3 regions of the Bradyrhizobium sp. 23 genome follow, and region 3 is predicted to be linked to each of the others. Evidence: riboswitches for the same ligand, from Rfam matches in the RefSeq annotation. Region 3 holds a riboswitch; each other region holds the start of a gene.
The links. A riboswitch is a leader RNA that binds a small molecule or an ion and turns the genes downstream of it on or off. The one in region 3 is predicted to bind cobalamin.

Region 1: linked by a shared signal. The riboswitch ahead of IVB32_RS36275 (energy-coupling factor ABC transporter permease) and the one ahead of metE (5-methyltetrahydropteroyltriglutamate--homocysteine S-methyltransferase) in region 3 are both predicted to bind cobalamin.
Region 2: linked by a shared signal. The riboswitch ahead of IVB32_RS36210 (DUF1636 domain-containing protein) and the one ahead of metE (5-methyltetrahydropteroyltriglutamate--homocysteine S-methyltransferase) in region 3 are both predicted to bind cobalamin.

The regions. Positions count from the first base shown of each region.
Region 1 is NZ_JADPJF010000148.1:606,601-613,328, forward strand. Features, by position in the region: gene IVB32_RS36250 (bifunctional cobalt-precorrin-7 (C(5))-methyltransferase/cobalt-precorrin-6B (C(15))-methyltransferase) at 1-722, shown strand, start outside; gene IVB32_RS36255 (cobalamin biosynthesis protein) at 719-1,087, shown strand; gene cobM (precorrin-4 C(11)-methyltransferase) at 1,084-1,866, shown strand; gene IVB32_RS36265 (cobyrinate a,c-diamide synthase) at 1,866-3,176, shown strand; gene cobA (uroporphyrinogen-III C-methyltransferase) at 3,173-3,904, shown strand; cobalamin riboswitch at 3,950-4,170, shown strand; gene IVB32_RS36275 (energy-coupling factor ABC transporter permease) at 4,207-4,884, shown strand; gene cobF (precorrin-6A synthase (deacetylating)) at 4,930-5,679, shown strand; gene cobT (nicotinate-nucleotide--dimethylbenzimidazole phosphoribosyltransferase) at 5,695-6,728, shown strand, end outside.
Region 2 is NZ_JADPJF010000148.1:591,053-603,589, forward strand. Features, by position in the region: gene bluB (5,6-dimethylbenzimidazole synthase) at 1-602, opposite strand, end outside; gene cobS (adenosylcobinamide-GDP ribazoletransferase) at 607-1,389, opposite strand; gene cobU (bifunctional adenosylcobinamide kinase/adenosylcobinamide-phosphate guanylyltransferase) at 1,386-1,889, opposite strand; gene cbiB (adenosylcobinamide-phosphate synthase CbiB) at 2,012-2,953, shown strand; gene cobD (threonine-phosphate decarboxylase CobD) at 2,965-3,927, shown strand; gene IVB32_RS36200 (cobyric acid synthase) at 3,916-5,364, opposite strand; gene cobO (cob(I)yrinic acid a,c-diamide adenosyltransferase) at 5,375-6,010, opposite strand; cobalamin riboswitch at 6,051-6,269, shown strand; gene IVB32_RS36210 (DUF1636 domain-containing protein) at 6,364-6,747, shown strand; gene cobW (cobalamin biosynthesis protein CobW) at 6,744-7,793, shown strand; gene cobN (cobaltochelatase subunit CobN) at 7,793-11,041, shown strand; gene cobG (precorrin-3B synthase) at 11,038-12,201, shown strand; gene IVB32_RS36230 (precorrin-8X methylmutase) at 12,201-12,537, shown strand, end outside.
Region 3 is NZ_JADPJF010000109.1:95,291-107,827, reverse strand. Features, by position in the region: gene metE (5-methyltetrahydropteroyltriglutamate--homocysteine S-methyltransferase) at 615-2,930, opposite strand; cobalamin riboswitch at 3,030-3,229, opposite strand; gene IVB32_RS28125 (hypothetical protein) at 3,601-3,771, shown strand; gene IVB32_RS28120 (4Fe-4S binding protein) at 4,332-4,535, opposite strand; gene IVB32_RS28115 (EAL domain-containing response regulator) at 5,155-6,369, opposite strand; gene IVB32_RS28110 (GNAT family N-acetyltransferase) at 6,970-7,485, shown strand; partial or broken gene IVB32_RS28105 (SMP-30/gluconolactonase/LRE family protein) at 8,064-8,944, opposite strand; gene IVB32_RS28100 (citryl-CoA lyase) at 8,941-9,768, opposite strand; gene IVB32_RS28095 (CoA transferase) at 9,824-11,089, opposite strand; gene IVB32_RS28090 (ABC transporter substrate-binding protein) at 11,143-12,165, opposite strand; gene IVB32_RS28085 (ABC transporter permease) at 12,199-12,537, opposite strand, start outside.

The DNA of each region.
Region 1 (6,728 bases), on a different contig from region 3:
TCGCGAAATGGCTGACGGCGCGCGGATGGGGTGCCTCGGCATTCTGGACACTCGCTGCGCTTGGCGGGCCGCGCGAAAGGATCAACGCGCATCGCGCCGACAGCTTCGCAGGCGATCTTGCCGGAAATCTGGTCGCGGTAGCCGTTGAGGCGGCGGGCGCGCAGGGCATCCCCCACAGCTCGGGACTATCGGACGAACTCTTCGTCCATGACGGCCAGATCACCAAGCGTCCGGTCCGTGCGCTCGCGCTTTCGGCGCTGGCGCCGCGTCCCGGTGAACGGCTATGGGACATCGGTGCGGGCTCGGGCTCGATCTCGGTCGAGTGGACGCTGTGCGGGGGCACCGCGATCGCCGTCGAGGCGCGCGAGGATCGCGCAGCGAACATTCGCAGCAATGCGACGGCGTTCGGGTTGGCACATCGGATCACAGTCATCGCGGGAAAAGCGCCTGAAACCCTTGCTACGCTGGACGGGCCTGACGCCGTGTTCATCGGCGGCGGTCTCGACATCGCGATGTTCGACGCCATCTGGCCGCGGCTCTCGCCCGGTACGCGGCTGGTCGCGCATTCAGTAACGTTGGAGACGGAAGCGTTGCTCGGTGAGCTGCACCAGCGCCAGGGCGGCGAATTGATGCGGGTCGAGATTGCGCATGCCGCTTCGCTCGGCCGCTACCGGTCCTGGGAGGCCGTGCGGCCCGTGGTGCAATGGAGCGCGGTCCGATGAAGGTCGCCGGGCTCGGATTCAAGCGGGACGTCACGCTGGCCTCGCTGCGTGAGGCGCTTCTGGCGGCCGGTGGTCCCGAAGGCCTCGCAGCAGTGGCGACGGTCAGCGATAAGGCCGACGAGGAGGTGTTGAAGCAGCTCGCGCGCGAATGCGGCTTGCCGATCAAGGCGGTTGCCGCCGAAATGCTTGTTGGCATCGACACGCCGACGCAGTCAAAGCTCGTCGTGGAAAAGTTCGGGACGGGATCGGTTGCCGAGGCGGCGGCGCTCGCAGCGGCCGGACCTCGCGCGCGATTGATTGCGACGCGGGTGGTCTCGCAGGATCGCACCGCGACCGCGGCGATCGCGGAAGGAGACGGCGCATGACGGTGCATTTCATCGGGGCAGGGCCAGGCGCTCCTGACTTGCTGACGTTGCGCGGCCGCGATCTCATCGCCGCCTGTCCGGTCTGCCTCTATGCTGGCTCACTTGTGCCCGAGGGCGTCTTGGCGCATTGCCCGCCCGGGGCGCGGATCGTCAACACCGCGCCGCTGTCGCTCGATGAGATCGTCGCGGAGATCGCCGCCGCCCATGCCGATGGCAAGGACGTTGCGCGGCTGCATTCCGGTGATCTCTCGATCTGGTCGGCGATGGGCGAACAGCTCCGCCGCCTGCGCACGCTCGACATTCCCTACACGGTCACGCCCGGCGTTCCCTCTTTCTCGGCCGCCGCGGCTGCGCTGGAGGCCGAGCTGACGCTGCCCGGCCTTGCCCAGACCGTGGTGCTGACGCGCACGCCGGGCCGCGCCAGCGCGATGCCCGAAGGCGAGAAGCTTGCCGCCTTCGCCGCCACCGGCGCGGTGCTCGCGATCCATCTGTCGATTCATCTGCTCGACAAGGTCGTCGCTGAGCTGACGCCGCATTATGACGCGGATTGCCCGGTCGCGATCGTCTGGCGTGCGAGCTGGCCCGAGCAGCGCATCATCCGCGCCACGCTCGCAACACTCGACGCTGCGGTCGGGGGCGAGATGGAGCGCACCGCGTTGATCCTGGTCGGCAAGACGCTGGGCTCGGCGGATTTTTCCGAGAGCCGTCTCTATGCTGCCGACTATGACCGCCGCTATCGGCCGGTCGGCGCCGAGCCGCGCTTTCCGGAGGTGTCGTGATGGCGGCAGGGCTCGTTATCTCCGCGCCGGCCTCCGGCGTCGGCAAGACCACACTGACGCTGGCGCTTGCTCGCGCCTGGCGCAACAGCGGATTGCGGGTGCAGTGCTTCAAGAGCGGCCCCGATTACATCGATCCCGCGTTTCATGCCGCCGCGACGGGACGCGCCTCGGTCAATGTCGACAGTTGGGCGATGGATCGCGGGACAATCTCGCATCTCGTCAGTCGCGGCATTGACGCCGATGTCGTGCTGGCCGAAGGCTCGATGGGTCTGTTCGACGGCGTCGCCGCGCGTGGCGTCTGCGGCACCGGGGCGACCGCCGACATCGCGGAGATGCTGGACTGGCCGGTGCTGCTGGTGATCGATCCCTCAGGACAGGCACAAACGGCGGCCGCGATCGCGGCGGGCCTTCGCGACTACCGCCCCGGTGTGCGCCTTGCAGGCGTCGTGCTCAATCGCGTTGCCAGCCCGCGCCACGAAGCCCTCGTGCGGCGCGCGCTGCTGGATGCCGGCATCGCCGTATTCGGCGCGCTGCCGCGCCATGCCGAGATCAGCCTGCCGAAGCGGCATCTCGGACTGGTGCAGGCCGAGGAGCAGGCGGAAATCGGCAAGCTGATCGACGAGGCCGCGCGCTTCGTTGCCGAGCATGTCGATCTCGACGCGGTGCTGCGTTCGGCGGCCACCTGGTCGCCGCAACCTGCCGCAAGCGGCGTCAACGTGACGCCGCCCGGCCAGCGCATTGCGCTTGCCCGTGATGCCGCGTTCTCCTTCGTCTATCCGCACATGCTGGAAGCGTGGCGCGCGGCGGGTGCGGAGATCTCGACATTCTCGCCGCTCGCCGATGAAGCCCCTGATCCGGTCGCCGATGTGTGCTGGCTGCCTGGCGGCTATCCCGAGCTGCAGGCCGGCAGGATCGCTGCCAATGCGCGCTTCCGCAGCGGATTGCGCGCCTTCGCCGAGACGCGCCCGGTGCACGGCGAATGCGGGGGCTATATGGTGCTGGGCACCGCTTTGACCGACGCCGATGGCATCAGCCACGAGATGACGGGCCTGCTCGGCCTGGAGACGAGCTTTGCCAAGCGCCGCATGCATCTGGGCTATCGTCTGGCCGAGCTCGCCGCGCCGATGCCGGGTCATCAGGCGGGTGCACGCCTGCGTGGCCATGAATTCCACTATTCGACCATAGTCGCGCAGCCCGACACGGCGCTGGCGGTCGTGCACGACGCGACAGGTGCGGTCATTGCCGAGACCGGCTCGCGGCGGGGACAAGCCACCGGCACGTTCTTCCATCTGATCGCGGAGGACCGGTGAGCGGTTTTGTCTCCTTTGTCTCCGCCGGGCCCGGCGATCCCGAGCTGCTCACGCTCAAGGGTGCAGCGCGGCTGCGCGAGGCCGACGTTGTGCTCTATGACGATCTTGCTTCAGGCGCGATCCTCGATCTGGCCCGGCCCGGCGCCAATCTCGTCGCGGTGGGAAAGCGGGCAGGGCGGGCCTCGACCAAGCAGCACCATGTCAACCGCCTGCTGGTCGACTATGCCGTGACAGGCGCGCGCGTGGTCCGGTTGAAGTCGGGCGATGCCGGCATCTTTGGCCGGCTCGAGGAGGAGCTCGAGACGCTGCGTGAAGCGGGCATCGGCTACGAGATCATTCCCGGCGTCACCTCGGCCTGTGTCGCCGCCGCGCAAGCCGGCATTCCGCTGACCCGGCGTCACACCTCGCGCCGCGTGCAGTTCGTGACCGGGGCGGACGTCACCGGCGAGCTGCCGCCAGATCTCAATTGGGCGGCGCTGGCCGATCCGGAGGCGACGACCGTGGTCTATATGGGCCGGCGGACGTTTCCGGCGTTGGTCGTCAAATTGATCGAGCACGGGCTCGCCCCAACCACGCCGGCGTTGTTTGCCGAATCGCTCGGCCGTCCCGATGAGCGGCTGGTCCGCACCACCATTTCGGAACTTGCAGAGCAGCTTGCGCGGGGCGGAGCGGCCTCCACGGCGGCCGTCATCCTGTTCGGCGCGCTGGCGGGGAATTATCCGTCATGACCGCCTCGTCCGCCCGTCGCCCCTTGACGCCCGGCCGGCGAAAGAGGCACACAGGAGACGCATGGTGCTCGATGCGGCGCAAAGCGCCGGAGCATAATCGGGAATGGGGATGGGCGGACCCAGTTGCGGCGCCCAAAACCCCAGCCGCCCCCGCGACTGTAAGCGGTGAGGGACTTCGATCAGCCACTGGGCCGCGAGGCCCGGGAAGGCCGGAGACTCCCAGTGAACCGCGAGCCAGGAGACCGGCCGTGCATGTTTTGAGGCCAAGGCCGTCGGGTGTGACGGCAAGAAGGATCTGAGCCATGCATATCGAACCCGGACTAGTCTCGGACGCCAAGCTCGTGCTGAGTTATGCAACCGGCATTGCCGTCGGCGGCGTTGCCTTGAAGCTCGCGGTTGAGACCGTGCGCGAGCAGGGCATCACGTCGTTCGCGGCGCGGACGCTCGCCACCACGGGACTTGTGTTTATCTTCTTCGAGATCCTGCCGCACTTCCCGGTCGGCGTCTCCGAAGTGCACTTCATCCTCGGCTCGACCTTGTTCCTGCTGTTTGGCGCGGCGCCTGCGGCCTTCGGCCTCGCGTTTGGCCTGCTGTTCCAGGGCATCTTCTTCGAGCCGCCCGACTTGCCGCAATATGGCATGAACGTCACCACGCTATTGGTGCCGCTGTTCGGAATCCAGGCGATCGCCACGCGGATCATTTCGAGCAACACGGCCTATGTCGATCTGAAGTACCGCCAGGCGCTGGCGCTTTCGACGACCTATCAGGCGGGCGTCATCGCCTGGGTGGCGTTCTGGGCGATTTATGGCTCCGGCTTCGGCGCGACCAACCTCGCCAACATCGCGACCTTCGCGGCGTCCTATGCGCTGGTCATCGTGATTGAGCCGCTCGCCGATCTCGGCGTGCTCGCGCTGGCAAAGTCGCTGCGCGGCGTCACCGCGCCCGGCCTCGTCACGCCGCGTTTGCACAGCGCGGCCTAGAGACAAGCGAACGGGCGGCCATGATGGCCGCCCTTCGCAGCCACCATGCTCACGCTCTCTCTGATAGGCATCGGTTGCGGCGATCCCGAGCAGCTCACGCGTGCCGCGATTACTGCCATCAACGCGGCCGATCTCGTCCTGATCCCCCGCAAGGGGACGGCCAAGTCCGACCTCGCCGATCTCAGGCGGACGATCTGCGCCGATCTGCTCACCAGCGACACGACCCGCATTGCCGAGTTCGATCTGCCCGTGCGGGACGCCGCTGAAGCGGACTATCGCAAGGGCGTGGACGATTGGCATGATGCCGTGGCCGCCGTCTGGTCGCAGACGATCGGGGATCATCTCGAAGGAGAGGGCAAGGTCGCGCTGCTGATCTGGGGCGATCCCTCGCTTTATGATTCCTCGCTGCGCATTGCGCGGCGGCTCAATCCCTCGCCAAAGATCGAGGTCGTGCCCGGCATCACCTCGATCCAGGCGCTGTGTGCGGCGCATGCGTTGCCGCTCAACGACATCGGCGAGCCCTTTCTAGTTTCGACCGGACGCCGCTTGCGCGATGGCGGTTGGCCGGCAGGTGTCGATACCGTGGTGGTGATGCTCGACGGCGGCACGGCGTTCCAGTCGCTTGATCCGGCGGGCCTGCACATCTGGTGGGGGGCCTATCTCGGCATGCCCGATCAGATCGTGATGTCCGGCGCGCTGGCCGAGATCGGCCCGCGCATCGTCGCCGTGCGGCAAGAGGCGCGCGAACGGCACGGCTGGATCATGGACAGTTACATCCTCAAGCGCAGGCTGTGAGGCAAGCGAGGCAGCATGCTCCCCGAATGGGTCACCCAACAATGCCCCGATATCTCCGCAGTCCATCGCGGGGCGGCGGTGGCGCGGCAGGCGCAACTGACGAAACCGACCGGCGCGCTCGGCCGGCTCGAGCAGCTCGCGATCGAGCTTGCGGGCCTGCAAGCAACCGAGCAGCCGCGCGCGGCGCGGGTGCCGATCATCATCTTCGCCGGCGATCACGGCATCGTCGCGCAGGGCGTCTCGGCCTATCCGCAGGAAGTGACGATCGCGATGCTGGCGAACTTCGCCTCCGGCGGTGCCGCAATCTCGGTGCTGGCGCGTGAGCTGGGCTCCAGCCTGGAGGTCGTCGACGCCGGCACGCTGGCGCAGGAGGAGATGGCTGGAATCGTGACCGACAAGCCGCGCAGCGGTACGCGCGATTTCAGCGTCGAAGCTGCGCTCACCCCCACGGAGCTGGCATTTGCGTTCGAAGCCGGCCGACGTGCGGTGACGCGCGCACAGGCCGGGCAGCCCGATCTTCTGATCTTCGGCGAGATGGGCATCGGCAACACCACGACATCGGCGGCGATCGCGGCCGGCTTGCTCGGCGTGAGCGCCGCGGAGATCGCGGGCAGCGGTACCGGCATCGACGCGGCCGGCCGTGCGCACAAGGCGCGGGTGATCGACGCTGCAATCGCACGCCATGACATTGCGGGCGCTGCGCCCGAAAAGATCCTGTGCGCCGTCGGCGGTCTCGAGATCGCCGCCATCTGCGGTGCCGTTATCGCGGCTGCACAGCACCGCATCCCCGTGTTGATCGACGGCTTCATCGTGTCGGTCGCGGCGCTGGCGGCGGTGCGGCTCAACCCTTCGTGCCAGCTGTTCCTGCTGGCCTCGCACCAGTCGGCGGAGCAGGGGCATCGGCTGGTGCTCCGCGCGCTGAACGTGCAGCCGCTGATCAGCCTGGATCTCAGGCTCGGCGAAGGATCGGGCGCGGCCATCGCGCTGCCGCTTGTGCGGTCGGCCTGCGCGCTCCACAACGGCATGGCGACCTTTGCGCAGGCCAATGT
Region 2 (12,537 bases), on a different contig from region 3:
CGCCGCTGCTCCCACTTCGCCTGTTCCAGCTCGGGCCGGTCGCATTCGACTTCCGGATAGCCGATACAGAGATAGGCGATGAATTTCCAGGTGTCGGGCACGTCGAGAATGGCGTGGATGCGATCCGGATGGAGGATCGATACCCAGCCAAGCCCGATGCCCTCGGCGCGCGCGGCCAGCCACATCGCGGTGATCGCCGCAACCACGGAATATTCCGTCGTCTCCGGCATCGTCGCGCGGCCGAGGCCGTGACCGGTGTCGCTGGCCTTGTCCGCGAACACGGCGAGGTGGCCGGGGGCCTGTTCGAGACCCGACAGTTTCAGCGTTGCATAGCGTGCTGCGCGCTCACCGGCATAGGAATTCAGCGCGTCCGCGTTGCACGCTTTGAAGTCGTCGATCACGGCGCGACGCCGTGCGGCGTCATCGACGATGACGAAGCGCCAGGGCTGGCTGAGGCCGACCGAGGGCGAGAGACAGGCCGTCTCGATCAGGCGATCGATGGCGCCGTCCGGCAACGGATCGGCGCGAAAGCGGCGCACGTCGCGGCGCCACACGAACAGCTCGCGCAAGTGCTGGCGAAAGGTGTCGTCGAACTCGACCATCACGTCAGCCTCCGATCTGGACAGCTGCGGCAACCAGCAGGATCAGGATCTCGCCGGTCTGCTCGAACGCGCCAAGGATGTCGCCGGTCTGCCCGCCGATCTGGCGGATGGCAAGTCGCGCCAGCATCAGGCCGGAGAGGGCGAGCAGGATCAGGCTCACCAGCGCCTTGCCCGGCCCAAGCGCGAGCACGAGCGCGAGGATTCCAACAGCGAATGCGATCGCAACGCTTCGACTCGGCGGTGATCCGGCGCTCGCCGACAGGCCGTCAGGTCGCGCAGGCGCGACCTGCGACATGAAGGCCGGCAAGCCCGCGCGGGCCGCAGTGTGCGCAGCGCACAGTGCGAGCGCGACGGCCCACGGATTGGCGATCGTCGCGAGCGCGCTCCAGCGCAGGCCGAACGACAGGATCAGCGCGCAGACGCCATAGGTGCCGATCCGGCTGTCGCGCATGATCTCGAGCTTGCGCTCGCGGGTGCGGCCGCCGCCGAGCCCGTCGGCGGTATCGGCAAGGCCGTCCTCGTGCAGCGCGCCGGTGACGAGGGCGGTCGCGGCCAGCGCGAGCAGGGCGGCAAGGTTCGGCGACAGACCCAACAGGCTCGCGACCTTGTAGACCAAGGCGCCGGCAAGGCCGACCAGCAGTCCCGCGACTGGAAGAGCCCAGGTCGCGCGTGCGACGGCGCCGTCAGCTGCGGGCTTCGACAATGCGACGGGGAGGATTGTCACTAACGATGCCGCCATCCTGAGATCGGCGATGACGTCTCGCAAAAATTGGTCGCGCGGCATCATTTCAGTTTCATCGGCAGGCCGGCGACGACGAACTCGGCCTCGTCCGCAACGGCGGCGATGGCCTGGTTCATGAAGCCGGCGGCGTCGCGGAAGCTCCGCGCCAGCGCATTGTCGGGGACGATGCCGAGGCCGACTTCGTTGGTGACGAAGACGACGGGGCTCTTCTGGCCGCGCAGGAAGAGGGCGAGCTTCATGACTTCGTGATCCCAGTTGCGCTGCGCAAGCATCATGTTGGAGAGCCACAGGGTCAGGCAGTCCACCAGTCTAGGCCCGCCGCCATCGGTCTCGATCAGCGCCTGCAGAAGATCGAGCGGTACCTCCCGCTCGATCCAATCGGTTGAGCGGCGTCTGCGATGCTTTTCGATGCGTGCTTCCATTTCCGCATCGAGCGCCTCGGCCGTCGCGATATAGACGGGGCGGCCCGGAAAGCTGCGTGCGCGTTTTTCCGCATGGGCGCTCTTGCCCGATCGCGCTCCGCCCGTGATCAAGATGACGGCCATAAAAATCTCCTGTCGGCCAGCACTAATCACCAAACGAGGCCAAAAACAAAGCCGAAATCCGCCAATCGGGGGCTTGCGCTCCGGCCGTCGTTTGCGCAACAGGGGCGGGACAGGAGGCGGGTGTGGGTTTTGCGGGTGCGATGGCGGTGGCGATGGTGGTGGATGCCCTGTTGGGCTGGCCGTCGTGGTTGTTCGCGCGGATCGGCCATCCCGTCACCTGGCTGGGCGGGCTGATCTCTGCCATCGACACCTCGTGGAATCGACCGTCCGATCCGCCGGCATTTCGCCGCGCCGCGGGTCTTGCCGGAGCACTCGTCGTGATCGCGCTCGCTGTCGCGCTCGGCTGGGTGCTGCAGTCTCTGCTTCCCTTGGGATTGATCCAGCTCGTGCTGGTCGGGGTTCTGGCCTGGCCGCTGATCGCCTTGCGCTCGTTGCACGACCACGTTGTTGCCGTCGCAAATCCCACGCGGGCCGGTGATATCGCCGCCGCACGCGAGGCGGTCTCGCGCATCGTCGGCCGCGATCCCGCCGCGCTTGACGAGGCCGGGATCGCGCGCGCTGCGATCGAGAGCCTCGCCGAGAATGCGTCCGACGGCATCGTCGCACCGGTGTTCTGGGGCGCGCTGTTCGGTCTGCCCGGCATTTTGGGCTACAAGGCGATCAACACGCTGGACTCCATGATCGGCCATCGCTCTGAACGCCACGAAGCCTTCGGCTGGGCCGCGGCGCGCATCGACGATGTCGCCAATTTCATTCCGGCGCGGCTGACCGGACTTCTGTTCGTGCTGCTGGCGCCACGGCGATCAGAGGCGCTGTCGTGCATGACGCGGGATGCACGCCGTCACCGTTCGCCCAATGCCGGCTGGCCGGAAGCGGCCATGGCGGGCGCGCTTAGTGTGCGGCTCAGCGGTCCGCGGATCTATCACGGCAGCATCACGAACGAGCCATGGCTGAATGAAGCTGCGCGCGATCCGCTTGCCGCCGACATCGATCGAGGCTTGACGGTTTACCGCCGCACCATGCTGCTGCTCGCCGGCATCCTTGCGATCTTGGCCTTCGCGTGAAAGAACAGCGCATGCGCGAGCACGGTGGAAATCTCGATCAGGCCCAACAGCGCTTCGGCGGTCGCGCGGAGGACTGGATCGATCTGTCGACCGGTATCAACCGCCTGCCTTATCCCGTGGGCGAGGTGAGTTCGCGCGCGTGGAGCGCGTTGCCGTCGCGCGCCGAGATCGAGGCGCTGCATCAAGCGGCGCGGCACGCTTACCGCACGAGCGCGGCGGTTGTCGCGCTCGGCGGCGCACAGGCGGCGATTCAACTGCTGCCGCAACTTGCGCCACCCGGCCGCGCGCGCATCCTCGCCCCGACCTACAACGAATATGCCGGGGTCCTCTCGGCCGCGGGCTGGGAGGTCCAGGAGGTCGGGGACTTCGACGCATTGGCGGGCGCGGACCTCGCCATAGTCGTCAATCCCAACAATCCCGACGGCCGATGCCACCCACCAAGGGATTTGCTGACGCTGCTGCCGCGCGTCGGTCGTCTCGTCGTCGACGAGAGTTTCGCCGATGTAGCCCCGCAGCTATCGCTTGCATCCGGGGACCGGCCGGGGCTGCTGATCCTGCGCTCCTTCGGAAAGTTCTATGGCCTTGCCGGCCTGCGGCTAGGCTTCGCGCTCGGCAATTCGTCCGACATCGCCAGGGTCGCGGCGATATCGGGACCTTGGCCGGTCTCGGGAGCGGCGATCGCGATCGGCTGTCGCGCTCTGCGTGACGATGCCTGGGCCGAGGCCACGTCCGCGCGGCTCGCGCGAGACTGCGTTCGCCTCGACGGCATGGTGCAGTCGCAAGGCTGGACGCTCGTCGGCGGGACGCAGCTGTTTCGTCTCTACGAGACGCCTGACGCGCCTGCCGCGCAGGAGAAGCTGGCGCGTCGCCATATCTGGTCTCGCGTGTTCGCGCGAGAGCCGACATGGCTGCGCCTCGGGCTTCCGGGCAGCGAATCCGAATGGACCCGCCTGGCCGAGACTCTAGCGCGCTAGGGCGAGCAGGCCGTCGACATCGAGATGGGCTTCGATGTGATCGGCGAGCGCATCGAGCGCGCTCTCGACCCTTGCGTGATAGGGCTCGTCGCCGGCGGGAATGTCGAGCTTCGCCAAAAAGGCCTTGCGGAAATCATCCGACGTGAACAGGCCGTGCAGATAGCTGCCCTGCACGCGTCCGTTGCGCGAGATCGCGCCTTCCGGTTCGCCATTCAGCCTTGCGAATGGCCGCGCGCGATCCGGCCCATCAGTGCGGCCGATGTGGATTTCATAAGCCTCGATCGGCTGATTGGTGGCGGCATGCAGCGCTGCGACGCGTGTCAACGTCTTCTCCGAGCTCATCACCGTTTCCACATCCAGAAGTCCGAGACCCGGTGTGTCGCCGGCGGGGCCCTCGATCCCCTCGGGATCAGCGACGCTGCGTCCGAGCATCTGATAGCCGCCGCAGAGGCCGAGCACATGGCCGCCTCTGCGGTACTGCGCCAGGAGATCGATGTCCCAGCCCTGCGCGCGCAGAAAGGCGAGGTCGCCGCGGGTGGATTTCGAGCCGGGAATGATGACGAGGCGCACGTCGCCGGGAATGGCCTCGCCCGGCCGCACCATCACGAGATCGACGCCGGGCTCGAGCTTGAGCGGATCGAGATCGTCGAAATTGGCGATTCGCGACAGCGCGAGACAGGCGATCTTGCATTGACCCGGTTTGCGCGCATCGCTCAGGCCCAGCGCATCCTCGGCCGGCAGCTCGCCGGCGCGCGCGAACCAGGGCAGCACGCCGAGGCCGCGCCATGCGGTCTTTTCTTCGATCAGTCTGTAGCCGTCATCGAACAATGTGGGATCGCCGCGGAACTTGTTGATGACAAATCCCTGGATCATCGCGGCATCGTCCGGGTCGATCACCGTCTTGATGCCGACGAGTTGCGCGATGACCCCGCCGCGGTCGATGTCGCCAACCAGCACGACCGGCACATCGGCCTTGCGCGCAAAACCCATATTGGCGATGTCGGCCTTGCGCAGGTTCACTTCGGCCGGGCTGCCGGCACCCTCCACCAGAACGAGATCGGCGCGCGCCTTCAGCCGCTCGAAGCTCTCCAGCACGGCGCCCATCAATGACGGTTTCATCGCCGCATATTCACGCGCACGCGCGGTCGCGATGCGTTTTCCTTGCACGATCACCTGCGCGCCGACATCGGTCTCGGGCTTGAGCAGCACCGGGTTCATGTCGGTGTGCGGCTCGACGCCGGCGGCGAGCGCCTGGAGTGCCTGGGCGCGGCCGATCTCGCCGCCGTCAACGGTGACGGCTGCATTGTTCGACATGTTCTGCGGCTTGAACGGGACCACGCGCAGGCCGCGTCGCACAAAGGCGCGTGCGAGGCCGGCAACGATGAGCGACTTGCCCACGTCCGAGCCGGCTCCCTGGATCATCAATGCGCGCGCCATCGCGAGTTTCTTAGAACTCGACGCCGGCTTGCGCCTTGATGCCCGAGCGGAAGGGATGCTTGACCAGCGTCATCTCGGTGACGAGATCGGCGATCTCGATCAGCTCGTCCTTGGCGTTGCGGCCGGTGAGCACGACATGCGTCATCGGCGGCTTCTGCGTCGTGAGGAATTCGACGACCTCCGCGATGTCAAGATAGTCGTAGCGCAGCGCGATGTTGATCTCGTCGAGCACGACCATGCGGAGATTCTGGTCGAGGATCAGCTCCTTGGCCTTCTCCCAGCCGGCGCGCGCGGCGGCGATGTCGCGGGCGCGGTCCTGCGTCTCCCAGGTAAAACCCTCGCCCATGGCGTGGAATTGGCATAGGTCGCCGAAATGGCCGGTCAGCATGCGGCGCTCACCGGTGTCCCAGGCGCCCTTGATGAACTGCACGACCGCGCAGGGGAAGCCATGGGCGACGCAGCGGACGATCATGCCGAAGGCCGAAGAGGACTTGCCCTTGCCGGCCCCGGTGTGGACGATGATCAGGCCCTTTTCGCCGCTCTTGGTCGCCATGATCTTGTCGCGGGCGACCTTCTTCTTCGCCATTTTCGAGGCGTGGCGGGCGTCGGTTTCGTCGGCCGTCTGGGTATCCGGTTCGGGCGTCATCGGACGGGGTCCTTCGGCTTGACAAGAGGCGGTCGGGGGCAAATGGTGGCCCGGCGTTGGTTCCTGTCCTACGACAGGCGAAGAGGGAATGCGATAGGGTCCGAATCGGCAAGATTTGGTTCCAAAATGCAGCCGCCCCCGCGACCGTGACCGGAGAGATGCCCGAAGCCACTGATCCCCTGGGGATCGGGAAGGCGGGGATCGAAGGGGAAACCCTGCTCCGCAAGCCGGGAGACCTGCCAACGCGGACGATTTTGGACCGGCGGACGGGGTGTTCCGCGACGGGGAAACGGGCCTTCGCAAGAACGGTTCGTGGGCCTCATCGCTTCCCGCTGTTTATTCTGGAAGAAGCGATGACCGTCACACTTCATGTCTGCATTACCTGCCGCGCCGGCGAGACACTTGGCGAAGGCGAGACGACGCCCGGCAAGCGCCTGCATGGCGCGATCCTCGAGGCCGGCGTGCCCGACGGCGTCAGCGTGGTTCCCGTCGAATGCCTGTCTGCATGCAACCAGGGTTGCTCCGTCGCGCTCAGCGCGCCCGGCCGCTGGTCCTATGTCTATGGCCGTCTGTCGGATGCGAATGCGAGCGATGTGGTCGCGGGCGCCGCGGCCTATGCGGCCGCGCCCGACGGCCTCGTGCCCTGGCGCAGCCGCCCGGAGATATTCCGCAAGCAATCGCTTGCCCGCATTCCCCCCATTTCCCCCTTGGCCGTCGTGCCGGAGGCCGCCGAATGAATTCGCTCGCAAAAGTCCCGGTCACGGTCGTCACGGGCTTTCTCGGCTCCGGCAAGACCACGCTGATCCAGCATCTGCTTGCCAATGCCAATGGCAAGAAGCTCGCGGTGCTCGTCAACGAGTTCGGCAGCGAGGGCGTCGATGGCGAGATTCTGAAATCCTGCGCCGATGCGAATTGCCCGGAAGAGAACATCATCGAGCTCGCCAATGGCTGCATCTGCTGCACCGTCGCCGACGATTTTATTCCGACCATGGAGAAGCTGCTGTCGCGGGCCGTCAAGCCCGATCACATCCTGATCGAGACCTCGGGCCTGGCGCTGCCCAAGCCGTTGCTCAAGGCGTTCGATTGGCCGGAGATCCGTTCGCGCATCACGGTCGACGGCGTGATCGCGCTGGCCGACGCCGAAGCTGTCGCCGCCGGCCGTTTTGCGCCCGACCCTGACGCCGTCGAAGCGCAGCGCGCGGCGGACGGCAATCTCGACCATGAGACGCCGCTGTCCGAAGTGTTCGAAGACCAGATCGCCTGCGCCGACATCGTGCTGCTGACCAAGGCCGATCTTGCGGGCGCGGCAGGCCTCGAAGCAGCCAAGGCGGCGATCACCGCCGAGATGTCGCGCCGCGTGCCGATGCTGGCGATCACCGACGGCGCGATCGACGCGCGCCTCATCCTCGGCCTCGGTGCTGCCGCCGAGAACGATCTCGCCGCGCGTCCCTCGCATCACGACGGCGAAGAGGATCACGAGCACGACGATTTTGCGTCCGTCGTGATCGATCTTCCTGAGGTCACCGATATCGAAGCGCTGGTTGCATCCGTTCAGCGTCTGGCGCGCGAGCAGAATGTGCTGCGCGTCAAGGGTTACATCGCGGTGCAAGGCAAGCCGATGCGCCTCTTGCTGCAAGCGGTGGGCGAGCGCGTGCGCCACCAGTTCGACAAGCCCTGGGGCGCGGGCGCGAGGCAGTCAAAGCTGGTCGTGATCGGCGAGCACGGCGATATCGACGAGGCCGCGATCAAGGCGGGACTCGGTCTTTCAGGATCCGGTATCTGATGCACGTCGTCTTCCGCGAGAGCCGCGGTCTCGAGGAGACCGCGATACCAAGGGACATTGGCCAGGACCCGGCCGATCTCGTGGTGCTCTCGTATTCGGATTCCGATCTTGCCGCGTTCGCGGCCGGCTGGCGCCGTGGCCGCGACAGCCTGCCGTCGCTGCGGCTCGTCAATCTCGCAGAACTTCGTCATCCGCTCTCGGTCGACACCTATGTCGAACGCACGCTTGCGCACGCGCGCGGCATTCTCGTGCGTTTGATCGGCGGGGAATCCTATTGGCCGTATGGGCTCGCGGCCCTGCAGCAGCTGGCGAAGGAGCGCGGCATCGTGCTGGCCGTGCTGCCGGCCGACGGCCGCGACGATACGCGGCTGGACGCGTATTCGACCCTGCCGGTCTCGACGTTGCGGCGGCTCAAGGTGCTCTGCGACACCGGCGGCCCCGTCGCGGCGCAAGCCGCGATCGCGCAGCTTGCGCTGGCCTCCGGACTCTATGCGGGGCCAGTTATCGGCGAGATGACAGTGCCCGAGATGGGCTTTTACGACCCCGCGCGCGGCGTCGTCGCCGCGCCGACGTCGGGTGAGGGCAGGCCGCGCGCGCTCGTGACCTTCTATCGCTCCTATCTCACCGCTGCCGACACCGGCCCGGTCGATGCCCTGATCGCCGCATTGCGCGAGAAGGGATTCGACGTGTTTGGTGTGTTCGTCACCTCGCTGAAAGCCGCGGGGGTCGCGGATTGGTTGCGGGTGCATCTTGCGCAAAATCCTCCGGCCGCGATCGTCAATGCGACGGCGTTCTCGGCGATGGGCGACGACGGCACGACGCCGTTCGATGCCGCATCCTGCCCCGTGTTCCAGGTCGCGCTCTCCACGGCCCGCCGCGAGGACTGGGCGAGCTCGCTCCGCGGCCTGTCGCCCGGCGACCTCGCGATGCATGTGGTGCTGCCCGAGGTCGACGGCCGCCTGTTCGCGGGCGTGGTGAGCTTCAAGTCTGCCGCGATGCGCGATCCCGATTTGCAATTTTCGCATCTGGCACACAAGCCCGACGAGGAGCGCGTGAAGGCCGTGGCCGCGCGCGTTGCGGCCTGGCGGCGTCTTGCGGAGACGCCGGCCGCTGACAAGCGGATGGCACTCGTGCTCTCCAACTATCCGGGCCGTCCGCATCAGATCGCGCACGCGGTGGGTCTCGATGCGCTGGCGTCGGTCGAGGCCCTGGTGTCCGATCTCGCGGAGGCCGGCTTCGATCTCGATCCGGTCCATGCGCTCGGTGAGACGCTGCTCAAGCAGACCTTGAGCTGGAGCGTCGCCGATTACCGTGCTGCACTGTCGCGCCTTCCGCAAGTGTTGCAGGATGATCTCGCGCAAGCCTGGGGCGCGCTGGAGACCGATCCGGGTTGTCGCGACGGCGCGTTCCATTTCGCTGCGATTCAATGCGGCCGGTCGATCATCGCGGTTCAGCCGGAGCGTGGCGATGCGACCGCGCGCGATGCCGACTATCACGATCTCGCCCGCACGCCGCGCCATGCCTATGTCGCGTTCTATCTCTGGCTCCGCGAGCAGGGCTGTGATGCCGTCGTGCACATGGGCGCGCACGGCACGCTGGAATGGCTGCCCGGAAAATCCGTGGCGCTGTCGCAGGCGTGCTGGCCGGAAGCCCTGGTCGGCGATTTGCCCGTCATCTATCCCTTCATCGTCAACGATCCCGGCGAGGCCGCGCAGGCCAAGCGGCGCCTGGGTGCCGTCACGATCGGCCATCTGCCGCCGCAACTCGCCGCATCAGCGGTGCCGGACGGGCTGCGCAGGCTCGAACAGCTCCTCGACGAGTACTCGACGGCCGATGGCCTCGATCCCGCCCGCCGCCAGCGTCTGATCGCCGCGATCCGCGATGAGGCACGCGCGGCCGGCCTCGAAGACGATCTTGGCCTCGATGCAGCGGCCGCGCCGGCCGAAGCGATCCCGCGGATCGACCGTTTCGTTTGCGATCTCAAGGAAAGCCAGTTCGGCGACGGCCTGCACGTGTTCGGCCGCGGCGCCTGCGGCGACGCGGAACGCGACGCTTTGCGGGCCGCGCTTGCGGGCCGGCGCGTCGCGCCGGGGCCGTCAGGCTCACCCTATCGCGGCCGTCAGGACGTGCTGCCGACGGGTCGCAATCTCTTTGCCGTCGATCCACGCGCGGTGCCGACGCCGTCGGCGCACGTGCAAGGCATCAAGCTCGCCGAAGAACTGCTACGTCGTCATTTGCAGGATCATGGCGACTGGCCAAAGGGCCTTGTCGTCGATCTCTGGGGCTCGGCGACGATGCGCACCGCGGGCGAAGAGTTTGCCATGGCGCTGCATCTGGCTGGCCTCGCACCGCGCTGGGATCATGCTTCCGGCCGTGTGACCGGCTACGACATCATCGCGCCTGCGGAGCTTGGCCGGCCCCGCATCGACGTCACGCTGCGCGTCTCGGGCCTGTTCCGCGACGTCTTCTCAGGCCTTGCGCAATTGTTCGAGGCGGCAGCCGCGGCGCTGTCGGTCCGCGAGGACGAGGGCGACGAAAATCCATATCGCCATCGCACATCGCGCGTGTTCGCGCCGCGTCCCGGACAATACGGCGTGGGTCTCTCGGCAATCCCGGACGCCTTCACGCCCGAGACGCGCGAAGCCGCCGGCGAAGCGTGGCTCTCGGCATCGTCATGGGCGTTCTCGGCCGATGGCGAAATCAAGCTCGATCGTGCCGGTATCGAGAAGCGGATCGTATCGGCCGATGCTTTTGTTCACATGCAGGATTTGCCGGAAACCGATCTTCTGCTCGCGGCCGACTATGCCGCGCATGAGGCCGGCATTGCGGCTGCCGCGGCCCATCTCGGCGCGGCGGGACCATCGCTCTATCATCTCGATGCGACGCGCCCCGAGCAGCCGCATGCGCGTACGCTGACCGAGGAAATCTCCCGTGTCGTCCGCGCGCGCGCGGCCAACCCGGCCTGGATCGCGGGCATGATGCGCCACGGTTTTCGCGGGGCGGCCGAGATCACCGCGACGCTCGAGCACATGGCCGCCTTCGCGCATCTGGCCGGCGCCGTGCCGCCGCATCTGTTCGACCTCTACTACGATGCGACGCTCGGCCATGACGACGTCCACGCCTTCATGGCCCGCGAAAATCCGGCGGCACTCGCCGCGATGGAAACGTGTTTCACGCGCCTGCATGAAGCCTCGCTCTGGCGAACGCGCCGCAACTCGATTGCGGCTGCGCTGCGGGAGGCCTCATGAGTGCTTCCGTGGTCAAGGGCTGGTGTCCCGGCGCGCTGCGCCCGATGCAATCGGGCGACGGGCTGGTGGCCCGCGTGCGTCCGTTCGGCGGACGGCTCGACGCGGCGCAGATCTCCGGACTGGCTCATCTCGCCGAACGCCATGGCAATGGCCTGATCGACGTGACCAGCCGGGCCAATCTCCAGATCAGGGGCGTCAACGAGACCAGCCACAGGCTGCTGCTCGATGGCCTTTCCCAACTGGCGCTGCTCGACCCGGATGCGGAGACCGAATCCCGTCGCAACATTCTTGTGACGCCGTTCTGGCGTAGCGGGGACGAGACCCAATCGCTCGCCGCCGAGCTCGAGGAGGCGCTCGCCGACAGCCAGCTCGAACTTCCAACCAAGTTCGGCTTCGCCATCGACGACGGCACCTCACGCGTGCTTGCGGGCGATTCCGCCGACGTGCGGATCGAGCGCGATGGTTCCGGCGGACTGCTGGTACGGGCTGATGGCGACAAACTCGGCCGCTCGGTCCCACGTGGCGAGGCCGTGACCACCGCGCTCGCATTCGCCGGCTGGTTCGTGACCTCCGGCGGCGCGAGAGGCGGGCGAGGGCGGATGGCGGCGCATCTTGCAGCCGGTGCAATCTTGCCGGCGGCATTGCGCGGCGAGGCCGAGCCGGCGCCGATCATGGCCGCGGCGCGTCCCGGCCTCTATGCGCAAGGTGCGATGGTCGGGGTCGCCTTCGGACAGATGGCGCATGCAACGCTCAACCAGTTCGCCGGTTGCGGACATGCGCTGCGCATGACGCCGTGGCGGATGGTTTTGAGCGAAGCCAAGCGCGTGATGCCGAACGCGACCGGCCTGATCACCGAGGCCTACGACCCTGCGCTGCGCGTCATCGCCTGTAGCGGTGCGCCACGCTGTCGCGAGGCGCATGCCGATACCCGTGGCCTTGCCGCGGCCCTGGCGCCGAACATCGGCGCGGCCGCACGGCTACACGTCTCCGGCTGTGCCAAGGGCTGCGCCCATTCTGGTCCCGCCGCCATCACTCTGGTCGCGACCGGCGCAGGCTTCGATCTCGTGCGCGCCGGGTCGACGCGCGATGAGCCCATCCTGCGCGGGCTGAATCGCGACGACATCGTCAAAGATCCCTCCATCCTGATGGGAGGGCACTGATGCCGCACACGTACGAGACCGACGGCGCTGCGATCTACCGGCAGTCCTTTGCCACCATCCGGGCCGAAGCCGATCTTGCGCGCTTCACGCCGGACGAGGAGCAGGTGGTGGTGCGGATGATCCATGCCGCCGGCATGGTGGGCCTCGAAGCGCATATCCGCTTCACATCAGGCATGGCGGTCGCCGCACGCGCGGCCTTGCAGAAGGGCGCACCGATCCTGTGCGACGCGCGCATGGTCTCTGAAGGAATTACGCGGGCGCGGCTTCCCGCCGCCAACGCCGTCATCTGCACGCTGGGCGACGAGACCGTTCCCGCGCTCGCGCAGTCCATGCGCA
Region 3 (12,537 bases):
TTCGGCGAGGGCATTCGCCGTCGAAACAAGGAGAAACGGATATCACTCCGCGCGAAATCTGGAGCCGTTTGCCTTCCGCTCCTGTCGGAAACTTCACGACTTGTCCACCACTCGCCCGCTGTCCGGTTGGGACGGCGGCAGTGCCTTGATCGAGCTGAGATCCTACGCGCAACCGGTTTGGCTGCCGTGCCCTGAAACACAAGCGGCAGTTTGCCGACGCGCAGCAGCATTTGGCACGTCCCCAAAAACCAACAACGCTCGATTACCTCTCCCGAAGGGCGTGCCAGGGCGTGAATTTCGTATGACGTTCCGTAAGGACCGTAAAATAGATTGTTGTGATGAGACGCATCCACGCGATGGATAAATGAAAAAGTAGGGCTGTGCTTCGCGTCGAGCGTTAATGACGTCGCAATAGGACCTGATCGGACCTCGCCGGCATGCTGTCGGTCGTCGGGTCGAGAATCGAGCTTGTCGCCGGCTGTATGCGACCGCCTCCGCCCGACGCCCGCCCGCATTCCGCGGCGCTGGGAACTTTGAAAGCTCCCAAGGGCATTGTAAGCCCCCAAAGCGCGTGCATCTTGTTCACAAACGCGTTGGCGAAACGCTCCGGCCCATCATGGCTCGGCCCGCAACTCGCGTGCGGCGGCCACCATATTGACGAGCGCGGGACGCACCTCCTCCCACCTTCGCGTTTTCAGTCCGCAGTCGGGATTGATCCAGAGCTGCCGATCGGAAACTCGCTGCCGCGCCAACACAATAAGCTGCTTGATTTCCGCCGCTGCGGGAATGCGCGGTGAATGAATGTCATAGACGCCGGGCCCGATCTCATTGGGATATTTGTAGCTCTTGAAAGCCTCGAGCAATTCCATCTTAGAACGCGACGTCTCGATTGAAATGACGTCGGCATCCATTGCTGCGATCGCATCGATGATTTCGTTGAACTCGGAATAACACATGTGAGTATGGATCTGAGTTCCGTCGGCGACCGGGGAGGAGCAAAGGCGGAAGCTGTCCACCGCCCAATCGAGATAGTTCTTCCACTGCGATTTGCGTAGCGGCAATCCCTCCCGCAACGCAGCCTCGTCGATCTGGATCATGGTCGCTCCAGCCGCCTCAAGGTCGATGACCTCATCTCGGATCGCGAGAGCGATCTGTCGGCATGTCTCGCGCCGCGAGATGTCGTCACGGACAAACGACCAGTTCAGGATCGTCACCGGTCCGGTCAGCATAGCCTTGACGGGTTTTTTGGTCAGAGACTGCGCATAGCGCCACCATTCGACGGTCATGGGCTTCGGCCGGGAGACATCTCCGAACAGGATAGGCGGACGAACGTACCGCGAGCCATAAGACTGAACCCAGCCATGCTTGGTGAAAGCGAAGCCCAACAGCTGCTCGGCAAAGTATTGAACCATGTCATTGCGCTCGAACTCACCGTGTACGAGCACGTCCAGGCCGATATCTTCCTGCCACTTCACGGTACGGGCTGTCTCCGCTTTCAGAAGCTGCTCGTACTGCGTGTCATTCAACGTTCCCCGCGCATGAGCCGCGCGCGCATTCCGGACATCGGCCGTTTGCGGGAAGGATCCGATGGTTGTCGTTGGAAACATCGGCAATGCGAACGCGACGCGCTGGACGTCGGCACGCTGGGTGAACGCACTGCGACGGCGAAGCATGCTATCGTCGATCGCGGCGATTCGTCCGGCGACATTCGCATTGTGGATCTCGGGCGATGTTTCGCGGGTGACGGCTGCCCCCTCCGAAAGCGCAAGTTCATCGGCCACCTCGGCAGCATGGCCGGCCAGCGCTTTGCCCAATATCGAAAGTTCCTTGATCTTCTGAACTGAGAACGCCAGCCATGTCTTCAGATTGGGATCGAGATCGGTCTCTAGCTCAATGTCGATCGGAACATGAAGCAGCGAGCAGGAAGGAGCAATCTGAACACGGTGCCTGCCCAATTTTTGGACCATAGGAGCAAGTTGGTCGAGCAGCGCCGGAAGATTGGAGCGCCACACGTTCCGACCATCAACGACGCCTAGTGAGACCACGAGATCTCTACGGGTTGTGGCGACAATTGCGTCCAACTGGTCAGGTGCCCGAACCAGATCCACATGAAGCCCGGCAACGGGCAAGGCCAAGGTTGTTTCAAGATTGTCGCCGATAGCCCCGAAATATGTGGCCAGCATTATTTTAAGGGCCGGCACAACCTTTGCGAAATGAGCATAGGCCCGGCGGACAGCCGCCCGCGATGCTTCGTCGACGTCCATCACCAGGCATGGCTCGTCCAGCTGAACCCATTCAGCACCGCGCGAGGATAGTTCGCGGAGAACATCGACATAGACTGGGAGGAGCCGATCGAGCAGCGACAGCGGATTGAATGCGGGATTTGCGCTTTTGCCGAGCTTCAGGAAAGTGACTGGGCCAACTAGGACGGGGCGCGTTTGGTAGCCGAGGCTTTTTGCCTCCTCATATTCCTCGATCGGCTTTCGAGAGGAATACTTAAAGATCTGATCCCGGTGAAATTCCGGCACCATGTAGTGGTAGTTGGTATCGAACCACTTCGTCATTTCCTGTGCGGCTACGCCAGGCCCGTGCTGAGCGTGACCACTGTCCTGAGCGCCACGCGCCATGGTGAAGTAGGTCTTGAGCGACACAGGACCTTCGGTCCAGCCATAGACGTCGGGAATGGCGCCGACCATTAGGCTGGTATCGAGCACATGGTCGTAAAACGAGAAGTCATTCGAAGGAATGACGGTCGCACCGCGGGATTTCTGCCGTGCCCAATTAGCGGCACGAAGTCCACTCCCCGCCTCGAGGAGCTCGGCTTCGCTGGAGTTTCCCGCCCAGTAGCTCTCGAGCGCGACTTTGAGTTCGCGTCGTGGGCCGATGCGTGACGTCCCCAGTGTGGCAACGGGAAGCGAAAGAAAAGACATAGCTCAGACCCCATGATTGGGGCAAAGGCCATGGCGGACGCATGCAGCGAATATCGCGTGAGCGACAGCTGCTTGGCGCACACCGGGACACCCCGCCCGTGGACGATATATTGTCGAGGCAGGTCTCCTGGCTCGCGGGTCGTCGCTGCTGTCCGGCCTTCCCGAAGCCGCATGGCTTCAGTGACTTCGTTGGACAGCGGCTCGCCGCTTACAGTTGCGGGGGCAGCGCCGGCATTGCACCGGCTTCCCTCTTAGCTCCGGATCAAACGAATCCGAAGACCACGACGACTGGCATTAGGCGCACGAGGATCGATCCGTCAACCTACTAAGTGTCGCCGCGATATTGCCCAAGCGATTGCGAGCTGTACCAGCTAGGGCACAACGGTCTTACTCCCGGCCTGGTAAAAACGCCTAGATCTGTGGAGCCTCCGCTTGTGAATGCGTCCGTCAACACCCGCTTGGCGTACTCGGATGAGCCAACGCGAGCAGAACGAACGCGGTGGGCGCTTCGACATCTGCGTGATCGCGACAATCCGGTCTTTTCCGTCAGCAGCTTCTCGAACTCGCCCGCGAGGACGTTTGCGATCATCCTCGGCCGGCATCCGCTTGATCACAGCGCCATGAGGCTTCTTAGGAATTGTCAAGGCCGGGTTGCTCCAGGATCAAACGGATGATCAGGCCGGACTGCCCGGACTGCCTGTGTTCGGCGGACCCCGCGACGAGCCGTGAGCTCGATCGCTCCGTGGCGTTGGTCAAGATGATCTCCTTCGGTGTGCCAAGCATTTACGTGCTGAGCGACTTTGGCCGCGCATTCGTTGTTTCCGTCGCCGCTGGCGAGTAGTGCAGCCTGGACGTTGGCCTGCGCGGCATCGCAGGAACAGTTCCGGACGTCAGGATGCGCGCTAACTTGCGAAACTGGAGTAAGCAGCGAGAGCGCGGGCGGCGGGGATCCTGTTACGACCCTAGCTCCATGCACTCGTGCATGGTGACCGTGGGCAAGCGGATGCCGAGCTTCTCGTACGTCTTCAGGATCTCCGGACCGATCTCGTCGCGCGTGGAGACCGTCTCTTCGGCTTCGAAGTGACCTAGCTTTAGATATCCTGCAAGCTGATCTTGGGATATTCGACGCCCGTCCACCTCGCCTCGGCTCGTCAGCCAACGACGATAAGCCTCAACGCGACGACCTGGAGCATCGAGGCGGCCTTGTCATTATTCGAAACAAATTTGACGGTCTCCTCTGACCGAGCCCTTCGAGCGTTTCTCGGAGTCGATCAGCGCCTTAAGCTCATAACGATGTTGATCGACCTCGATACGCCGCACGCGGACGGCGGCCTCCACAAGCTCGACATCTAGTCCTTCGTTCGCGAAATCGAGCGGTGAAGCCTTCTGGACGCGGGCTGGTTATGTTGTCTTAGACGGGACACAGGTGTCAGGCACCGGACAGACCACAGCGCATTGCGGCGTGTCGGAATGGCCCTCGCACTCCGTACACTTTTTTGCATCGATAACGTAAATGTCGCGCTTGAGGCTGATCGCCGCGTTGGGACACTCGAACTCACATGCCCCACAAACGGTACATTGCGAAGCGACGATCTTGTAAGCCATGCCTTCCGACTCCTTAGGCGAGCGATGCCATTGGCGATCCCTTTCAAATGCCGTGCCAAGGACAGGCGCGCTCAATGATGGGCAATTTGCCCAATGGTGCTGTGCGGGGTCTGAGACCATGTTGCATCTGCGACAGCATGGGCCGCTTCAATATCAAGCCGTGCGAGCCCTCGGGCCCCTACTCCGATAGCCAGTCGCGACTCGACTGCAGCGAGTTTCCGTCGGTTTGTCTGGCATGGCAGCGCGGGGCCAAGCGACGCTCGACGATTCCCGAAACCGGCAGCGCGAGTAAAAGCCGCGAGCCGACGCACGTCTACGCCGGATGTCGGCAAACCTCCGGTCACACGCCCTGACCGGAGATTTTGTCCAAGCCGCGCTCACGCCTGCAACGTTAACTCCGCGGATTGACTCGCTGGAGCCTTGCCAAAAGGGCTTTGTGCTACAATAACCTTCGGCATCGCTTCGGAGGGAAATGAAGTTCGGCCGGGAGGAGCGATACTGGGTTTGCAAAGTGACCGATTAAATTGCAGTCAGCCGCATGCCTGGTGCCGAGTAGGCATGCCGCGCGGGCCAGCGCTGGTACGCTTTGCCTGGCTGTGCTCAGTCACTCCTCATACAACTATTTTGGACGAAGTGGAACAGGGCTGAAAGATGAGTGTGCAAATTGCTTCAGCGGCATGGCCTTTCCGAACAGATGGCCCTGCGCAAGGTCGAAGCCGAGTTCGGTCACAGCGATCAGGTCGGCGTGGCTCTCCACGCCTGCGGCGACGGTGCGCACACTGTACTCTTTGGCTAGATCGACGATATGGCGGCACACCGTTCGCTTCAGGGGCCCATTTCCGCAACCGGCGACGTACTGCCGGTCCACTTTTAATTTCATGAACGGGAATTTTTCGAGCCCCATCAGCTGCGGCCAATTGGCGCCGATATTGTCGATTGCAAGGCCAATGTTGTGAAAGCGAACCTCACGCGCGACCTCGATCAGGAGATCTAGGTTCTGGATCGCTTCCTCGCTCTCGATTTCGATCGTCAAGCCGCCGAAAGCGGGGTGCGACGGCATGCGCTGACAGAGATCGCGTACCGCCTGCGGGTCAATCAGGAATGCTGCCGGGAGATTGATGGAGAGATCGGTCGAAGTTTGCTGCTCCAGAAGATACTTCCAATCCTTGATCGCGCGGTCGATCACGAACTGCGACAAGTCCCTAAAATGCGGATCGTGAGCCTCCGGGATGAAATACGCTGGTGGAACAACGCCCCAGGTCGGATGCCGCATTCGCACAAGCGCCTCGGCGCCGCGGCGGCTGAGGGTACACGGGTCAAAGTTCGGCTCATACCAGAGCTCAAGCCAGCCAGCGTGTAAGGCTTCTCCGACATGGACTGCGGGACGGGGCGCCGGCTCTCTGGGCAAGAGCATGGCGACCCGATCGCGCAGCGTCTCGGCTGCAAACGGCGTCCTCAGCGGCGGCAGCATATCAAGTCCATATTCGCCCCCGACCTGCTGCACTGCCGTCATGACGATCGACTCGCGGGCGCCGAACGCCAGCACTCTGCCTGCAAATTCTTCGCGTACGAGTATCTCGAGCAATCGTCCAGGCTCGATGCGATCCGAGCCAATGCCGAGCAGGATCAGATCAGGGAAGTCCGTGCAGAGTACGCGCGGCAGCTCGTCAGCAGTCCCGCATTCGCTGATCACAAACCCCATATCCTCTAGCACATCGCGTAGAAAGGCGCGCAGATGCCGCTTGCCCACGGCCACGCACGCTCGCGGCCGCACCTTACGCTGGCCGAAGATTACAGGTTTCCCTCCGACCAGTTCGGCCTGCCCATGCTCCATCGCAACCACTCCCCTTCCGTGAAGGTCCCTTAAACGAGGAGCGAAGGTCCAAACAAGCAGTGCTTGCCATTATCTTTCGATTCTTCGAGGTAAGCTTAAGATAGTGCATTAGCGTGCAAAATCTTTTCGCGATGTTGTTCAGACGATTTTGTCGGGCGCACGCGTATGATACCTGTCCCGGCTCGCGCAACTTTGTACGAGTGACGCACACGAGTGTGGGGAATCTCACCTTCGGACGCGCCGAGCTGATGCGCCCTATGCCACGGCAATGATCATGCTGCAAGATGTACTGAATCGACTCTCGTGAGTGATGATCAGCAATCTCTCCTACGAAATGTTTGATCGCCATGGCCGGCCTGCCCACGCGCGAATGTGCCGTCTCGTGGATTCCCTATCTAGTCGAAGGAGATCCAACTGAGTTCGCAGCGGGTCAAGCCGCGGTCGATTCTGAGAACGGCAACAGCTTGCACTTACCTCACCTCTGTTGGTTATAGCGAGTGCGGACGTCCTATTCCCTATCGAGCTTGATAGTTTCTCTCAGTTGCGTTCTCTGTATCCTTCTGAACATGGATATCCTCAAGAGGGACTGGAGGGACTAACGTGACGGGTGTTCGTGTTGGCGCTGAAGCGCAAGGCTTGCCCCACGGGGGCACGGCTTTGCGCAAAGGCGTGCCAGGAGATGAGAACGCGATCGTAGAAGCCGTCGGAAAGCTACTTTCTGAATTAGGTGGTCCCGGACCAGAGTTCAGCCTTGAAGGCGCAAAGCAGACTGCTTTGCGCCTGATTCAGGATCCCGAAGAGGGCTTTATTTTTGTCATCGAGGAACAAGCCACCGGGCAGATTGTAGGGATCGCTGCCATCTCCGCCGTACTGGCCGTGAGAGCAGCTGGAGCGTACGGCGTGCTTCAGGAGCTATGGATTTCTCGGGACTTCCGAAGCTCTGACCGCGGTGGGCATCTGCTCGAGGCGGTACGTTCGGAGGCGAAGCGCCGAGGCTGGCAGATGATTGAGGTTGCGTTGCCCCCTGATGGCTATCCGGCCTTAGAACGGGTACGCCGTTTCTACGAGGAGAGGGGATATCGGGTTGGAGGATTGCGCGCGCGCAAGAGGCTATGACAGTACTGCGACCTCTGCTCCACACTTAAAAGCGCTCCTGGTCCTGTCACTAAAGACTTTCAAGGCAGAAAATCCTGCTGCTTGTTGCTTCTCAAAACGAACGCTCCAACGCGTGCGTCGCGGCCGAGGACAATCGAGAACCTCGGCGCTGATGCGGTGCTTACTCCCACTGCGAGCGGGTTACCTCTTCGACTTTTTTGGCGGGTATCAACCATCAAATCGTTCTTCATGGTGCGGAGCGATACGATGGTCTTCTCAAGGCTCGTGGACCGCGAGCGGAAACCTGCCCGGCTAGAAGGCGCGGAGCCAGGTCGGCGGCGGCCCGTTGCGGGCGAAGCCCGACCCAGCCTTACAAACGATAGCCGAGTCGTTCTTTCGTGCTTCCCACACAATGCCGCCAGTTTGGGATCACCGCACACAAATGCGATCCATTCGTCGCCAAGTCCAATGCCTCGGCAACTGGCAAGCCAATCATCTATGGGGCTTCTTCCTGCAACTTGATTCGGTGGACCGTCGCGTAAAGGGATTCGGTACCACGCTGTCGCTCCTGCTGGCGAATGTTCAAGGAAGGTGACGAAATCAGCCATCAACACTGATTCGGTAGAGGATTCCGTAATGAGCAATGTGCCGTTTGCCGCCTCCAATACGAGGTTCGTGCAGGTCGCCCCAGCGCAGGACTTGATGCGGGCGATCGTTTCGCCGTTCGGCGCCATGACGAAGACGTGGCCGAGGGAGGCGAGCGCGACAAAGAGCCGCCCGTTTTGATCCATCGTCAGCCCGTCAGGACCGCTGGTCCCGAAGGACAAGCTGAACCGTCCCACCTTCGCAGCCCCGCCGTCACGCATCAGCGGCACGCGCCAGCTGCTGTTGTCGCGCGTCATTGCAACGAACAACAAGGCCTCGTCGGCGCTGAGCACCAGCCCGCTCGGGCTTGGCCAGTTCGAAATCAGGCAATCGAGCAGGCCGGCAGGACACAGTCGGACACCCAGCCGGTCGGATCGTGCACTCCAGTTCGCCCCTGATCGGTGAAATAGATGTCGCCGTTAGTCGCGGTATGCAGGTCGTTGCAGCCTCTGAAGGACTCGCAATTGCGGTTGCCCCAGAAGCGGGCTGATAGTATCCCGCTGCGGATCGAGCTCCATGAGGCCGTTCATGTAGTCGGCCACCAGCCCCCGGCCATCAGGTGCGATCTTCAGACCAATCGGCCAGCCGTCATATTCGATTATCAGAGACCAGATCCCGTCGCGCGAAATCTGGAAAATGCGGCCGAAGGGGATATCGACGACGTAGAGATCCCCGGACTTGTCGAACGACGGCCCCTCGATGAAACAATCCACCGATGGCCTCCGCGGTTGGCATCCGGCCCATTTCGAGGAAACACCACGGCGACGAAATTCCGCGGCATCGACGAGAACACGCGGGTCTCAGCCAGCTGAGGCGGCTTGTCGAGATACATCATGACGGGCCTCCCAGCGTGCGGCGCGGCTGTCCCTCATATTTGTAGCCAAACTGCTTGGGCATCGGTCCCTTGTTACGATCCTTGCGCCTGGTCTGTTCCCAGGCGTGGGCCAGGATTCCGACCGCTCGCGACAGGCAGAAGACGCCGCGCGCCAGCGGTGGCGCGAATCCGAGCTCGCCGTAAATGACCGCGGTCGCGCCATCAATGTTCATTGGGATGAGTTTGCCCTTGCGCTGCTGCATCACCCGCTCGATCGCGCGGGCGGCCTTGGCATAGTCGCCGCTGACACTGCCCTCAGCACTTGCGTCATCCACCAGCGCCAATAGCGGTGCGGCGCGGGGGTCGACCGAATGAAACCGGTGGCCGAAGCCGGGCAGATATTTGCCGCACCTTGCAGTGAAATGGTCAATTGCGGCGGCCGCGGCCTCGCCGATCTCTAGGCCATCGCGCCTCCGCAGCACATCTTCGTAGAGTTCGACCGCCTGCTCCCCTGCTCCGCCGTGCACCTCATCGAGTGTATTGATGGCGGACGCCATCGCACCATTCAGGGGCAGCCCACAGCTCACCGCCATCTGCGCAATTGCGATGGAGGGCGCGTGCGGACCGTGGTCAACGGACGCGACCAGCGCAGCTTGCAGCAGCCGCTCCTGCGCTGGCGTCGGCAGATCGCCGCTCAACATCAGCCAGATCATGGCGGGAAAGGAAATCCGGCCGATCAAATCTTCGATTGGATAACCCCGATAGGCGATGCGACCGGGCGCGATGTCGCAGATGGAGGTTCGCCACCAACGGGCCGCTTGCTGCCGCAATTCTTCTTCGCTCATTTGTGGTTCCGCCCCTTCAACCCTGCCATTGCCGATCGGCGCAAGCCGTCGAATATCATGATATTGGTCCGTCCGCGGCTACGCGGACGGGCAGGAAATCAGCCGCCCGTTGCTTTGGCGTCCCGACGGCCCGGGTTGAGACCAGCTGCTCGACCTCCGCATACGAATAGCCGAGCCGCTGCAGCCATCGCTCGGTGTCTGCGCCGAGCGTCGCAGGTGGCGAAGGCACCGAAAACTCCTCATCCAGCCGGAAGCCCGGCCGCATGATTCGTAACGGCTGCGCACCATCTTGTTCTGGGGCCAAAGTCTCGACGAATCCGCGCTCGAGGAGCTGTGGCTGCTGCAAGATTTGGGAGACCGTCAGCACGCAGCCTGCGGGGACTCCAGCCAGATTCATTTGGGCCTCCCATTCTTCAGCGGGCTTGCAACTCAACGCCTGGTTCAACTCCGTGTTCAGCGCTGCGCGATGGACCTTGCGCATCTCGCGCTCAGCAAAGCGTGGATCCGTCTTCAGGTTCGGTCGGCCAATCAGGTCGCATAGGGCTTGGTACTGCTTCTGCTCGTTGGCGGAAATGTTCAGCGGGCCTGTTGCGGTGCGGAACGTGCCGGAGGGAGCCGCGGTGAAGTTCTCGTTGCCGATGGGCTGCGGTTCCACACCAGCGTTCAGGTGGTTGGAGACGACCCATCCCATCGCTGCAACGGTGGCTTCGAGCAGGGACACGTCAATGAACCGACCGCGGCCGCTATGCCGCTGTTCGACCAGAGCCGCGGCGATGGCAAAGGCAGCAGTGAGTCCCGCAATCGTGTCCGAGATTGGAAAGCCGGTGCGCAGGGGAGCCGAGGCCGTATCGCCAGTGACGCTCATGGCACCAGACAGACCCTGAACGATCTGGTCATAGGCCGGACGGGCGGACCATGGCCCGCTCTGCCCAAAGCCGGAGATCGCGCAGTAGACGAGACGCGGGTTGTGCCTGCTGAGCACATTAAAGCCTAGGCTAAGCCGTTCCATCACCTTCGGCCGGAAGCTTTCGAGCACCACATCGGCTTCCTTGACGAGTCGCAAGAATACCTCGCGGCCCGATTCCGACTTCAAGTCCAGCGCCACGGATTGCTTGCCGGCGTTCACCGCGACAAAAGAGAGGCCCTGCAAGCGCTCTGCCCTTTGCGGATCGGCGCCGAGGCGCCGCGCGAGGTCGCCGCCGTTCGGATTTTCGACTTTGATGACCTCCGCGCCAAGACGCGCGAGATGATAACCGCAGAACGGACCGGCCAACACGTTCGACAGGTCCAGGACGCGGATGCCGGTGAGCGGCAGAGACATCTGAAGACGCCTTCCTTTAGGTGATCCGATGGTGAGAGCTTGCCGGCTGGCAGCTATTTCAGTTGTTGTGCGGCGCGTTCCGCAAAACGATTGGTGAAGGTTTTGTTCAAGTCGATCTTTGCGGCAGCAATTTTTGGATCAAAGTCGCTCAGGACGGCCAGCGGGACCTTGGCCGCCTCGATGTCCATCTGTCCGGTTGGCGAGAAGAGCGCTTTCGATGCGTTCATGATTTCGATATTCACCTCGCGATTGTCAGTCTTGTAACCAGGAGGAATCGTATCGACGAGCTGCTCCGTCGGCGTTGCGTTGATCCAACGGTGAGTTTTGAGCAAGGCGTTGACCAGGCGCTGGACCGTTTCGGGATTTTTGTCGATGAAAGTCTGCTGAAGGTAGAGACACGCGGTCGGATAGGACCCGCCGAAGGCCTGCTTTGAGCCTTCGATCGTGCGCGCATCGAACAGCGCTGTCGCGTTCTTTTTGCGCGCGAGAAGCGTCGCGATGGGATCGAAATAGACCAGGGCATCGACGTTCATGGCCTCAAGCGCCACCATGCCCGGTGCGCCGCTGCCGACGGCAATGATGTTGACATCGCGTGAACCCAATCCTGACTTCTTGATGTAGTAGCGCGCCATACTCTCCGTCGATGACCCCGGCGCCGTGATCCCGAGCCTGAGCCCCTTCAGGTCGGCGCCGGTTCTGACCTTGTCGGCGAGGTCGCTGCGGACACCGAGCAGGACGCCGGGAATGTCATTCAACAGGAACACGCAGGAAATTTGCTTACCCAGCACCTGCATCTGAATGGTATGATCGTAAAAGCCGATAGTCCCGTCGACAGAGCCGCCGATCAGGGCCTGCAGAGCCTTTGAGCCACCGGCCTGGAAGTTCTCGACGGTAACGTCAAGGCCTTCTTCCTTAAAGGAGCCAAGCTTCACTCCAAGTTCGACAGGCATATAGTTGAGGATTTTTGACCCCACCGCGATCTTCAATTTTGTTTTCTCGGGCGCGGTGGCATGCGCCAAAATGACCGAGAATGCGGCCAGCGCCACCACCGGCATCAATCTTATGGAAACGTGCATGCGAACCTCCATAATTGATGGGAGAGCGTACGATCAGCTTTCGTGCGCAGGCGCCGGCCGCCAGACCAGGAGCCGCTTTTCCGCGCAGTCGACGATGGCATCGAGGGCAACGACGAAGGCGGAGAGAACGATAATTCCTGCGAACACTCCGGTCGCATCGAGGACGCCTTCGGCCTGCGCAATTAAGTGCCCCAATCCTGCGGACGAGCCGAGATATTCCGCGACCACGGCTCCCATCACAGCCATGCCGACGGACACCCGCAGGCTCGACAAAATCCAGGTCGTGGCGGACGGCAGGTAGACGTGCCGTAGCAGGGACGACTTCGATGCACGCAGCAGGCGGGCATTCGCCAGCACGACCGGATTGACCTC